Regions from separate parts of the Paenibacillus sp. FSL H7-0690 genome, predicted to be linked through region 1. Evidence: riboswitches for the same ligand, from Rfam matches in the RefSeq annotation. Region 1 holds a riboswitch; each other region holds the start of a gene.
The links. Region 1 has a riboswitch for cyclic di-GMP ahead of MHI32_RS02780 (choice-of-anchor A family protein). Riboswitches for the same ligand answer to the same signal wherever they lie in the genome.

Region 1 (3,227 bases):
GAGTCCATTTAATAGTAGTACGTGGTTTTTGAATCATGGACCTTCCCCTCCAGTGGTTACGACATTAGTTTAAAATCGGTTGCACAGGCATAGCAGTTAGTACATTACCAATATAAGAATATACAGCAGCCTTTCCATTATGACGACCTTTATTGATTCTGGGGAGTTACAGGTGAATGTCTGTAGTATTGATATTTTCATAAGAACTTTTGTTTGTATATAATAAAAATAAATGTTCTTATTTTAGAGGCGATCAATGATGGAAATGAGTATCGACCAAACGGTTGGGATTATTTAATTTATCAGGTCAAGGTGAGCAAGATTACACAACGCGAGATCGAGATCCGTGCATCCGTGACAAACGTCCAACATAAACGAAGGGGATAAATATCATGCGGTGTATAACAATACGGCAGCCTTGGGCGACCTTAATTGCTCTTGGTGAAAAAGAGTTTGAAACTCGTTCATGGAGAACAGCCTACCGCGGCGAGTTAGGCATCCATGCCGGAGTGAGGATTGACAAAAAGATTTGTGAACAGGAACCGTACAAATCAGTATTGGCGAAACATGGCTATACAGCGAATAATTTGCCGACAGGAGCTATTATTGCTACAGGTCAGCTCGCGGGATGTTATGTGGTTACTCCAGAGGTGGATTTAAGGGAATGGATCAATGGGAATGAATATGATTTTGGCGACTATAGTGAAGGACGGTTTGCCTGGAAGCTTGAACGGGTTCATCCATTAAGCCATCCAATTCCAGCTAAAGGTCGGCTAAGCTTGTGGGAGCACTCTAATCACTTCTGAACGGCGAACAATATTTTTAATGTAATTTTTATGTGCCTATCAGCTATTTTTCAGGTTCGAGGTATATATTAGAGACACCAAACACCCCCCAGTGTTTTGTGGTATATCTCTCTCAGGTCTTGCCAACTCCCATGGTAAGGCCTATTTTTTTGTTCACTAATTGATTGGGGGGAGAGAGCGCAGCGGCTTCTATACAGCTTTACTTAATCTGGTACTGTTCTTCGTAACTCTTAAAAGATGAAATATCCAGCCCTAGGTATCTGCGCATATGGATGGCAGCCTGAGCCGCAACAATGTCATTCAACAGCAGCATTCGTTCATGATAGCCACGACATATATACTTGGCTTCAATTCCAGTATTAAGTCTGTTTTGCTCATACACCTTGATTCCCCGTCTTCTCATTTCTGCACGAACATCCCTTAGATCTGTTGTAGCTACTGCAGCAGCTGTTCCAAGCACCTCCAGATAAGGGGCGGGTGTTCGTAAGTGTGTAGATAAAATGGCGGAGTCCCGTTCGAAAGCTGATAAAATCATCGGAAGCAATAAATAAGATTTCACCAGCATGTTGTCCCTGCTTTCTGCTCTATGCATGAATCTCATCACCTCTAATAGGAACGTATATTCGTATTCTACCCCGATATTCCAAAAATAATCAATGGTATTTCTAAACAGCTTATCCAATGTGATTAAATTCACAACTTAATAACGAAGAATAAATTATATTAAAAATTGTAATAATAAAAATTAATGTATCGAACGCAAATAAAGGAGAATTATGATGGAAAAAGAGGGCAGCCTCCAGCGTGGATTGTTTTTTGGTTTAATTTTGAGTGTTCCCTTATGGATATCCATATTGGGCTATATACAGTTACTTTAAAATTTAATGAAAAACCTTATGCGAAGCGCCTTTAGGCGCTTTTTTTGTGTGGTACTAATGCGGGGAATTATCGAAAGGAATTGATTGACAATTGTGGGTGTCGGGAGCTAAACTGTTATTAATTCAAAAGTATTAAAAGTCATAGACTGTTATTGGATAGAATGCTTCAGCTACCAGTTCTGGACTTGCAGTGTAATACATATATATAGTCATGATAATAGCAAACCGTCTGAAAGGGCGGGACGCAAAGTCCAGGAGTCTAAAGTGTCTTAAAGGCACAATGACCGTCCGACTGCCATGAGAAGGGAATTTCACTTCTTTTTGGCGGTCTTTTTTGTTGTTAGGTCCTTTAGAGTTTCTGGTAATTATTCTGATTAATATAAATCATAGTTTTAGGAGGTGTGCCATTTGAAAAGAAGAATAAAACCGTTACTCTCGCTTGTATTAGCTGGGATTTTGACGGTAGGTAGTGGGCTTTCCTCATTAGGAGCTGGAGTTGCTGGAGCTAGTAGTTCTTCTACATTGGGAATTGCAGCGGTCTACAACGTGTTTATTCTAGGGGATATAACAACAGTTTCGGATACGGAAGGAAGGTTTGCTGCTGGAGGTAACGTTAACTTAACCAACTATAGTGTTGGAGATAGGTTGACCGCTGCAGAGGTTTCCCTGACTGACACACTTGTTGTTGGAGGGCATCTTACTTTCAACGGAGGTACTGTTTATGGGAATATCGTGCACGGGGGAGATTTTTCAGGGAATGTAACGCTCCTCAAGGGTGGTACAAAAAGACAGGGGAGTACGATTGACTTTTCAGCCGTAGGTCAGTCTTTGAAGGACAAATCAGCAGAACTTGCAGCATTGCCGGCGAATGGAACAACAGTGTACCAATATGGCAGCCTTACCCTGACAGGTACAGATCCTGCGGTCAATGTTTTTAATGTTTCAGGAGATAACGTCTCTAATACCTACGGAATTACAATAAATGTTCCTTCAGGATCTACTGCAATTATTAATATTGATGGTTCTAACGTAAAAATGAAAAACTTCGGATTTCTACCTAATAACGTGTTGAACAGCAAGAAAATTTTGCTTAACTTTAGCCAAGCTGCGTATCTTGATATGGCAGGCATAGGTGTAATGGGAAGCATACTTGCCCCCTATGCTCATGTTGATTTTATTAATGGTCAGATTAACGGTACTTTAGTGGCGGCTTCACTCAAAGGTACTGGTGGTGGTGAATTTCACCACTATCCATACGATGGTGATGAACCTGGACCAACACCAACGCCAACGCCAACGCCGACAGTGACGCCGACACCAACAGTGACACCAACGCCAACGCCGACAGTGACGCCGACACCAACAGTGACACCAACGCCAACGCCGACAGTGACACCAACGCCGACAGTGACACCAACGCCGACACCGACAGTGACACCAACACCAACGCCGACGCCGACAGTGACGCCGACACCAACGCCGACAGTGACGCCAACACCGACACCAACGCCGACAGTGACACCAATACCAACACCAACACCAA
Region 2 (3,227 bases), 760 kb from region 1:
ATGAAGCTGGATATGAAATATGTTCAGGGTGTGTCCAGCGATCTGAACAAACAGAAAATAGCAAAGCAATTTTTAGAAAAAGCTTTAGAAATCCAATCCGTTCCTTTAGCAGAAGGTGTGGAGTTTAGAGAGGACTTTGAATGGCTTAAGCAGAGTGGTTATCAGTTGTTTCAGGGATATTTATTTGGAAAGCCTGATCCTATTCCCAAACAGTAATCCTAATGAGTATATATCCGTCCAGAGGATGAGATGAATTTCAGGTCAGAGTCTGAGTACAGCCAACCCCCGCGGTTGTATAATTTAGGTAATTTGAAAAGGGGGACGGGATGGATATGAAATGGCATCAATTTGTAACGCGCTGGGCGGATTCTAGGGGCTTTGATGGACGAGAGATTGATTATCAATGGCCTTCTCCTTCATTTCCGGTCATCAGTATTCGCAGTAATCTAGGGCGATACTCAGGTCAAGCGTATGGCCGTGGAGGTAAACCCCGTGTGAAGACAGCCGTTGGATTAATCGCTATTGGAGATGTAGCTGTTGGCTTGATTTCCATAGGTGCGATAAGCGTGGGCGTATTATCCTTAGGAGCAATATCACTGGGAATGTGGTTAGCGATCGGAGCAATAGCACTTAGCTGGCTTGGCTTCGCAGTGGGAGCGATTGCGATTGCAGGCGTGGCTGTAGGAGCGATCGCAATCGCGGAAAAAGCGTTGGGGGCCATCGCCATAGGGGATACGGCGTTTGGTGCGATAGCGATAGGCAGGATCGCTGGGGGTGCCATAGCTATCGGACAATGGGCATATGGTGTAATCGCAGTTGGCGAACATGGTTTCGGATTAATTCCCATCACGGGCGATGTGTGGAATTGGTTCCGGCGTTTGTTTGGATCGGGGAGTTAAGTAGACCTACAGTCCTAAAGGATGCCCTTCTCTTCCGGGATGGTCGATAAATAATATCTATCACATAAGAAAAACTAATTGCAATTACCTATATTCATTTCATACCAATTAATCATGCGATCCGATCTAGGCTTATGTTACTCTTTGAATGTATTCGAAACTTCATAGGCAAACCTATGGAAATGTAGGGACGCAAAGCTAAAGGGACTAAGGTTATCATAACTATTGTCAGCCAGCTGCCAAAGAGTGTGTAACGCTTTTTGTTAAAATATAAGAAAGTATAAGTTATACACCTATACTTAATATCTTATATTTCTCGCTTAAACGCTTACCGTCCTTATAAGGACGCCGAAGGCGTTTATGCTTGTTAAGGTTTAATAAAAATTAAGTCTTAATTTTTAGGCGACTTTATACGCAATCAAGCTACTCTTTTGGGGTAGTTTTTTTTGTGCCCATTTTTGGGCACTGGAGAGATTCATATGACATCTGGGGGTAAGAAAAGATGAAGAAAATGATTGCGATCGCTACATCGGCGGCCATATTGGCCAGTTTTTCAAGTGAGGCAGGTTATGCTTTAGCAAGTGAGGTAAGCAAGGTAAATGTAACAAAAACAGTGGCGCAAAGTAAGGTTAACTTATTAAGCAACGCCTCGGTTATTCCGTTTGAGCTGTACGGCAAGGATGCTCTAAATGCCTATAATGAGGTTTTTAGAATGAATCCAGCAAATATTAAATCCATCACAAATAACGGTGGCAACTACTCAGGCTCGCCTATAGCTAAGGCTATGGATGGGGATATGAGCACGCATTGGGAGACTGGCAAACCGAATAGTTCAACGTTTACGAATGAGATTGTATTTGTTTTCAATGAGTCCACTGAATTAAATAGAATGGTATACGCGGCTAGGCAATCCGGTGCGAAAGGTAAAGGTTTTGCTCAAGAATTTGATATCTACGGCTCCACTACCGATGCGGGTGATTTTACGCTCGTGTCTTCTGGAGAATATACAGGCTCAACCGGTGATGTAGTGGAGATTCAGTTCGCACCTACGACTTTTAAGAGACTTAAATTTGTCTTCAAAAAAGCGAACCAAGATTGGGCGAGTGCGGCTGAGTTTTCTTTTTATAAAGAGGATAGTGTCTCTGCTAAAATGAAAAAATTATTTACAGATGATACCTTGAGCCAAGTTAGTGCTGCCTTTAATACGACAGAGAAATTAACAGCTTTAGAGAATGAAGTGCAGGCACATCCACTGTATGCGCAGTTTAAAGAAGAGATAGAGAATGCAAAGATCCTTTTGGAGAACCATCAGGTAGAGGCAACGGTAGCCAAGGTTTCGAAGCTAAAAGGGTATGGAACAGCCTATGAAAATGCCTATAGCCAAGCTTATAGAATGCCGAATGCAAACGTATCAAAAGTAACGGTGAACGGTGGAAGCTACTCAGGTACGAAGCCTGAATATATGCTGGATGACCAGCCCACTACGCATTGGGAAACGAACAAAAACAATGATGCAAGCTTCACGAATGAAGTTGTGTTTGAACTAGCGCAAGCGGAGGTGCTGGACAGAGTAGCTTTTTTAGCTAGAGATAACCGCAAAGGATTCCCAGAGGCTTTTGAAATCTATGCATCAGAGACGAGTAAAGGAGAGACCTTCCAACTTGTATCTAGCGGAACCGCGATTAGTACCAATGACTTTCTGGAATTTAAATTCGAACCGACGAAGTTTAAAAGATTAAAATTTAAGTTCACAAAAGCTAATATCAACAGACCTTTTGCGGCTGAATTTAGATTTTATACAGAAGATAAAGTAAGCGAAGCAGTAAATGGCATTTTCACAGATGGAACGATGAGTGCGGTTGTGCCTGCTTATAATAGCGTCGAAGCAATCAACGAATTAGAAGAAGCGGCAAAAGTACATCCGCTCTATCCAATCCTGAAAGATTCTTTGGATTTAGCTAAGAAGCTAGTGAATGGTGAAGTTCAAACCGAAGGCACCATCATTGAGGCGGAACAACGTGGAGATATGAAAAAGCATGCGCAGGAAAACCTGAGAATTGGTTTTGGTACGAACAACCAGCCTACAGGTCTCGTTGCAATGCCTGGAGATACGATCAACGTTTATGTGGACGCAGCTTCTAACGATAAGCTACCTTCTTTAGTCTTTTCTCAACAAGAGGCCGCTTGGAATGTTTGGGCTAGAGGTGTGCAATTGCGTCCAGGTAAGAACATTATAACCGTTCCTGAATTTGCTACGAATAGTTATTATGCACATGAAGTGACTAAGGGCGGTACAGTGTATATCGTCAATCCATATACAGCTGAGGA
Region 3 (3,227 bases), 180 kb from region 1:
GTAGGCGTTAATCTGCTCTTTAACGGTATCGTTCTGATGCTGTTGGGTGTGATTGGGGAGTATATCGGACGGATTTATGACGAGTCTAAAGATAGACCGCTATATATTGTTAGTGAGACTAAAGGCTACCAGAACGAAGAACAACTGGACCGCCGGAAGGACCACAATGATGTCAGATAAGAACTTGCGCGCTGCATTCATACAGTTCCTCAAATTTAATGCCGTAGGTTTGCTCAATACGCTTATTGATTTTGTGATTTTTACATTGTTGAATTCACTAGGGATGGTATACGCATTGGCGCAGGTGATCTCCTATAGTGCAGGCACGGCGAATAGCTTTATTTTGAATAAAAAAGTAACCTTTCGTGATCGCAACCGGGGGAATAAAGAAGGCTTCGACCGCGTGCAGCTGGTCAAGTTTATCGTGCTGAATCTGGTAGTGCTCGGAATATCACTGCTGCTAATGCATCTGTTGACAGACAAACTAGGTATTCAAGTCTTGATCTCCAAGGTGCTGGTTACCTTTATCACGGTGATCATCAATTTCTTTGGAAGTCGTAAATGGGTATTTTAAACATTAATTTCAGGCAGAAGGAGTTGCTATGCTTAAAGGCAAGTAGCTGTTTCTGCTTGATTTGTATATAACCATAGAAACAATATACGGAGGTGAATAACATTGCGTAAATTCTCCTATTTACTCATACTGGCTGGGATACTTATCATGTTATATCCGACAGCTAACGAATGGTACAACGACAGGCAGCAGGAGAAGTTATTAGAAACGGCTGAACTAAGCACTGCCGATAGTACTCCCCAGCCAGATCTGAAGAGCAGGTATGCTGAAGTTACTCAGCTGTTAGCAGAGGAATCGGTTCTGGATGCCCGGCACAGCCCCAACCCCAAGAGACAGAAAAGCCTGAACCGGAGATTGAAGTCGGTGGCAAAGTAATCGCACTAATTGAAATCGATAAGATTGATTTGAAGCTGCCTGTATTAGAAGGGGCTACAAAAGCTAATATGAAACATGCTGCAGCCCATATGAAAGAAACGGCACCCCTTGGAGAGATCGGGAATGCTGCAATCGCGGCGCATCGGGCTAGAACTACGGGGCGTTTGTTTAACAGATTGAATGAGGTTGTTGTGGGGGATGTTATCACGGTAAAGACTAGTGATCAGGTGTTTAACTATGAGGTATACGATATTTCTGTTGTAGATCCGAGTGATGTCTCCGTTCTTGACGGGAATGACAAGGATAAGATTCTTACTCTGATTACATGTGATCCGCTAGTGAATCCAACGCATCGGCTGATTGTTCATGCCAAATTAACAAAAGGAGAATAGTGAATGACAAGAAAACACAAATACCGGGAGATATTTATAAAATAATGGGTAATCTAGTAAATTAGGTCTTGTTCACAACTATAAATATGATAGTATTATACTATGAAAGCTAAACACGATAACGGCAAACCTTCCGAAAGGTAGGGACGCAAAGCTAAAGGGCCTTTTCCCGAAAGGATGGCAGCCAGCTACCGAATGAAGAGGCTTTTTTTGTTTGTTTCAAATGGATTCTATCAATTATATCTAGTAAAGCTAGAACAGATAGAGCTTATACGATAACGGCAAACCTATCGAAAGGTAGGGACGCAAAGCTAAAGGGCCTTCCCGAAAGGATGGCAGCCAGCTACCGAAAGGAGTTTTATCCGTGAAAAAGGTTTATTTTATGCTGGTGGCGTTATTCGTCCTAATGACTTCAGTTCCGGTAAGTACAGCTCAAGCTGCAAGTGCAGATGCCAGCTGGTTGATTACATCCAAAGTGGCTCAAGGTGTTATTGGTATTAACTATGATATTCCGAAAGATAAAAGAATCAAACTCATGATCACCAAAGATAACAGCAGCTATACATATAACTTGTATGCTTCTGGACAAGCTGAGGACTTCCCTTTGCAACAAGGAAATGGGACTTATAAGGTTTCTGTTCTGGAGAACACAACCGGCAATAAATACAAAGCATTATATTCCGAAGTAGTAGACGTAACCATGAGTGACTCGAATTCCGTATATTTGGGCTCCGTACAGAATGTGAAATGGAGTTCTTCTGATAAAGCGATTGTCAAAGCTAAACAATTAGTACAAGGCAAAACAACAGACGAAGAGAAAGTTAAAGCGATCTATAACTATGTAGTTGCGAATGTACAATATGATTACTCTCTTGCTAATAGTGTAACTACTGATTATATTCCAAGCATCGATAAGACATTGACTACTAAAAAAGGGATTTGCTATGATTACGCTTCTCTTTTTGCCGCAATGCTGCGGAGTGTAGATGTTCCTGCTAAGTTGGTAATGGGGAATACAAGCTACGTTACGCAATATCATGCATGGAACGAAGTGTTGCTTAATGGGAAGTGGGTTACCATTGATACTACAGTGGATGCAGGACTTGCAAAGAGTGATAAGAAAACCGATTTAATTAAAGCCTCAAGCAAATATACTGCGGCAAAATACTATTAAGTTCGTCGCTAGAAACATAACTCTATTAAATAAACAACTGGCTTAATTATTAAGCTAGTTGTTTATTTTTATATTAGGGGTTGCTTTTCTATTAATAGTTGGGGTATTATAGGTAAGCGTTGTTAGACAGCGTACAGGCGATATAGACGAGGCTGATAAAAAGCTTCGAAAAATAAAGCTTGCATTTCTGAAAACAACATGATATATTATAAGAGTTGCTGCTGAGACATTAAACGGCGCCAACGAGAACTTGATCTTTGAAAACTGAACAACGAGTGAGTAGGAAATCACGTAAGTGAAATCCAAAATTAGAGAATTAATTTTCTCGTCAGATGTTTCAAAATGAGCATATCGCTCTTTTCAATACTAATTGGAGAGTTTGATCCTGGCTCAGGACGAACGCTGGCGGCGTGCCTAATACATGCAAGTCGAGCGGAGTCACTTTGAAAGCTTGCTTTCAAAGTGACTTAGCGGCGGACGGGTGAGTAACACGTAGGCAACCTGCCCTTCAGACTGGGATAACTACCGGAAACGGTAGCTAATACCGGATAATTTCTTTTTTCTCCTGAGAGAAGAATGAAAGACGGAGCAATCTGTCACTGAGGGATGGGCCTGCGGCGCATTAGCTAGTTGGTGGGGTAACGGCCCACCAAGGCGACGATGCGTAGCCGACCTGAGAGGGTGAACGGCCACACTGGGACTGAGACACGGC
Region 4 (3,227 bases), 550 kb from region 1:
AAGCCCTCAAGGTGAACCAGAATCCATGGTACAACGTGTCTGGAGACAGCTGGAGGAAGCAGGGATGGCAGAATCATCTTATCTGGCCACCGGCCGTGGCCAAGTAGAAATGATACAAAGCCAACTGGGAAGTCATGTACCGATTATCGTTGAACCGGAGCGTCGGGATACTTTTCCGGCTATCGCCTTAACAGCTACCTATCTTTATTCAGTGGCAGGTGTTTCTCCAGCGGAGACGGTAGCAATATTGCCTGTTGACCCTTATGTAGAAGCATCTTTTTTCGATACCATAGCTATGCTTGAGGGGACCATGCTGGAAAGTGGAGCAAATCTGGCTCTAATGGGTGTTGTTCCTGAACATGCCTCAGAGAAATACGGATATATTATTCCTACCACCGAAGAGGCGGGGGAAAATGGTTTTATGAAGGTGAGTCACTTTCAAGAGAAACCTGACCGCATACAAGCAGAACAGCTCATCGAGCAAAATGCCTTGTGGAATTGCGGAGTGTTTGCCTTCCGCTTAGGGTACTTGTTAGATATTTTGCAGCGTAAAGGGTTGCCTTTAGGATATGAAGAATTGCAGAAGCAGTATAAGCTATTGTCATCCATCAGTTTTGATTATGAAGTGGTGGAGAAAGAAGAACATATTGTGGTGCAGCCGTATGATGGATTCTGGAAGGATCTTGGAACGTGGAATACGCTGACAGAGGAAATGAGCAGCAAGCATGTAGGAAAAGGTTTTGTGACGGCGGATTCTGAGGGGACTTGCTTGATTAATGAGCTGGACATTCCGATTACGGTAATTGGTGCGAAGGATCTGATCATTGCGGCTAGCCCGGATGGGATTCTAGTTACCCATAAAGCTGAGAGCCCACGGATTAAAGAAGTGCTGAAGACCTTTGAACAAAGACCGATGTACGAGGAACGCCGTTGGGGTCATTACAAAGTTATTGATTATGTGAAATATGATGAAGGCAATGAAGTGCTGACCAAACGGATTTTTATATCCGAGGGGAATAATATCAGCTATCAATTACATCGCAAGCGTAGTGAAATTTGGACAATCGTCAGCGGCGAAGCAAGTATTGTGCTGAATGAGAAAAAACATAATGTGAAGGCTGGGGACGTGGTACGTATACCGGAAGGAACGAAGCACGCGATCCTTGCTTTGACGGATGTTGAGTTTATAGAGGTACAGACGGGGTCTGAATTAGTAGAAGAAGATAACATACGTATTACTTTAGACTGGAATGATATAGAACTACAACAATTCATTTCATAGGTCTAACCTATCTATTTAACCAATTCAAAATTTCTTGAAACAGGTAAATTGACTCAATTATCAAAAAAAGTCATAAAAACACTAAATATATCATTAATTGTCGTCGATACTTACGGTAAGAGAGATTATTTCTCTTAAATTGAAAAGGCAAACCTATCGAAAGGTAGGGACGCAAAGCTATAGGGCCTTCGAAAGAGTGGCAGCCTGGCTACCGAAAGGGAGATTATTTTGAAAGCTTACCGTACGTATCGATTGTTTGGTGCATTTCTGTCACTCGTCCTGTTTCTGACTGCACTTCCGCTTGCTGTTGGAATTTCGCCGTCTGTTGTCATAGCTGCTTCAAATTCTGGAACGCCAGTTACCCCAGGTGCCTCACCTGAAGCCGTAAAGCTGCTTAACTATTTTTACTCGATCTCAGGAAAAGGTATTATTGCCGGTCAACATGACTATTTAGAAAGTCCAGATGAAATTAACAATATGCTGAAGGGAACCAGCGGACAATATGCGGCTCTTCACGGTTATGAAATGGGTGCGATCAGTGGCCAGTCCGAAGCAACGATGGCTTGGCAACGTCAAAATGTGGTGAACAGCGCCATCAACTGGAATAAAGCGGGCGGGATCGTAGCTATGACTTTTCATGCTAACCTGCCGGGCACCTCTTATGACTGGGATAATGTGAAAAAAACACTTAGCCAGAGTGAGTTCGATAGTTACGTTACACCGGGTACCAAGCAATATAACAATCTGATCGCTGAGCTTGATAAGGTGGCCGTCTCTTTAAAAAGCTTGCGCGATGCCAACGTTCCGGTGCTTTGGAGACCCTATCATGAAATGAACGGGAACTGGTTCTGGTGGGGGAAGAAAAATAACTTTTCTAAACTATGGAATATTATGTATGACCGTTTTGTTAACGTTCATAAATTAAATAATTTGTTATGGGTATGGAGTCCGAATGCTCCCAATGTTTGGTCAGATCCTTATGCGCTAACTTATCCAGGTGCTGATAAAGTAGATATTCTGGCAGCAGATATATACGAAAATGATTACCAGCAAAAATACTATGACAGCTTATTGAGTCTAGCCGCAGGCAAACCGATTGCGATCGGGGAGAATGGTGAAATGCCTAATCTGGAGAAGCTTCAGCAATCGCAAAGTAAATGGACGTATATGATGAGCTGGGGAAAAATGCTCTACGAGAATAACAGTGCAGACACAATCAAAACATTTATGAATAGCAACTATACCCTGACCAGAGATAAATTAAATACTGGTCTGGCACCGACACCTAGCGCCGCACCAGCGCCGGCACCTTCTGAAGAAGAGGGGGAGGCAGCAATTCCTCTCGCGAAGGGGCTTGCAGGAGAGTATTACAACAACATGCAATTGTCGGGAGCAGCAGCTCTTAACAGAACTGATGCAATAATCGATTTCAATTGGCGGCAAGGCTCCCCGGATGCCGCCCTCGGGATTGATCGGTTCTCCATACGTTGGAGCGGTAAAATTAAGCCATTATATAATGAGCAATATACATTTTACACTACCTCAGATGATGGTATCCGTGTCTGGGTGAATGGGGAATCCGTGATTGATAGTTGGACTAAGCAAAGTGGTACTGAGCGTAAGGGCACTATAACGCTGAAGGCTGGCCAGCTATATGATATCAAGGTGGAGTATTACGAGAATGAAGGCGATGCGAGAGTCCGCTTGATGTGGGAAAGTGCTAGTCAAGCTAAAGAGACAGTTCCAGCAAGTGCACTTTTTCTTCCGGATGTCTCCTGATTGATGAAAATTAAAGGTCGATCCTTAGTGGCTCTGCGTTATTGCAGAGCTACTAAGCTATAGTCCTCATTAGGTCAGAAGACGATTGTCCGATAACAGGTATGTTTTTAACACCTGTGGAGGCAGTACAGCTACCGAAAGGAGGATTTATTTGCGTAAATATTAT

Region 2: it holds a riboswitch for cyclic di-GMP, as region 1 does, so the genes downstream of both, MHI32_RS29715 (NPCBM/NEW2 domain-containing protein) here and MHI32_RS02780 (choice-of-anchor A family protein) in region 1, are expected to answer to the same signal.
Region 3: it holds a riboswitch for cyclic di-GMP, as region 1 does, so the genes downstream of both, MHI32_RS03570 (transglutaminase-like domain-containing protein) here and MHI32_RS02780 (choice-of-anchor A family protein) in region 1, are expected to answer to the same signal.
Region 4: it holds a riboswitch for cyclic di-GMP, as region 1 does, so the genes downstream of both, MHI32_RS05075 (glycosyl hydrolase) here and MHI32_RS02780 (choice-of-anchor A family protein) in region 1, are expected to answer to the same signal.

What each region holds. Positions count from the first base shown of each region.
Region 1 covers NZ_CP150281.1:602,152-605,378, forward strand. The annotation lists gene MHI32_RS02765 (DUF3221 domain-containing protein) at 1-37, opposite strand, end outside; gene MHI32_RS02770 (ASCH domain-containing protein) at 393-806, shown strand; gene MHI32_RS02775 (hypothetical protein) at 1,006-1,398, opposite strand; cyclic di-GMP riboswitch class I at 1,894-1,984, shown strand; gene MHI32_RS02780 (choice-of-anchor A family protein) at 2,093-3,227, shown strand, end outside.
Region 2 covers NZ_CP150281.1:6,753,107-6,756,333, reverse strand. The annotation lists gene MHI32_RS29725 (EAL domain-containing protein) at 1-216, shown strand, start outside; gene MHI32_RS29720 (hypothetical protein) at 327-899, shown strand; cyclic di-GMP riboswitch class I at 1,057-1,143, shown strand; gene MHI32_RS29715 (NPCBM/NEW2 domain-containing protein) at 1,402-3,227, shown strand, end outside.
Region 3 covers NZ_CP150281.1:783,368-786,594, forward strand. The annotation lists gene MHI32_RS03550 (glycosyltransferase family 2 protein) at 1-180, shown strand, start outside; gene MHI32_RS03555 (GtrA family protein) at 167-574, shown strand; gene MHI32_RS03560 (hypothetical protein) at 677-949, shown strand; gene MHI32_RS03565 (class D sortase) at 979-1,341, shown strand; cyclic di-GMP riboswitch class I at 1,455-1,537, shown strand; cyclic di-GMP riboswitch class I at 1,612-1,692, shown strand; gene MHI32_RS03570 (transglutaminase-like domain-containing protein) at 1,706-2,515, shown strand; rRNA gene MHI32_RS03575 (16S ribosomal RNA) at 2,883-3,227, shown strand, end outside.
Region 4 covers NZ_CP150281.1:1,156,066-1,159,292, forward strand. The annotation lists gene MHI32_RS05070 (sugar phosphate nucleotidyltransferase) at 1-1,282, shown strand, start outside; cyclic di-GMP riboswitch class I at 1,419-1,498, shown strand; gene MHI32_RS05075 (glycosyl hydrolase) at 1,511-3,061, shown strand; gene MHI32_RS05080 (glycosyl hydrolase) at 3,213-3,227, shown strand, end outside.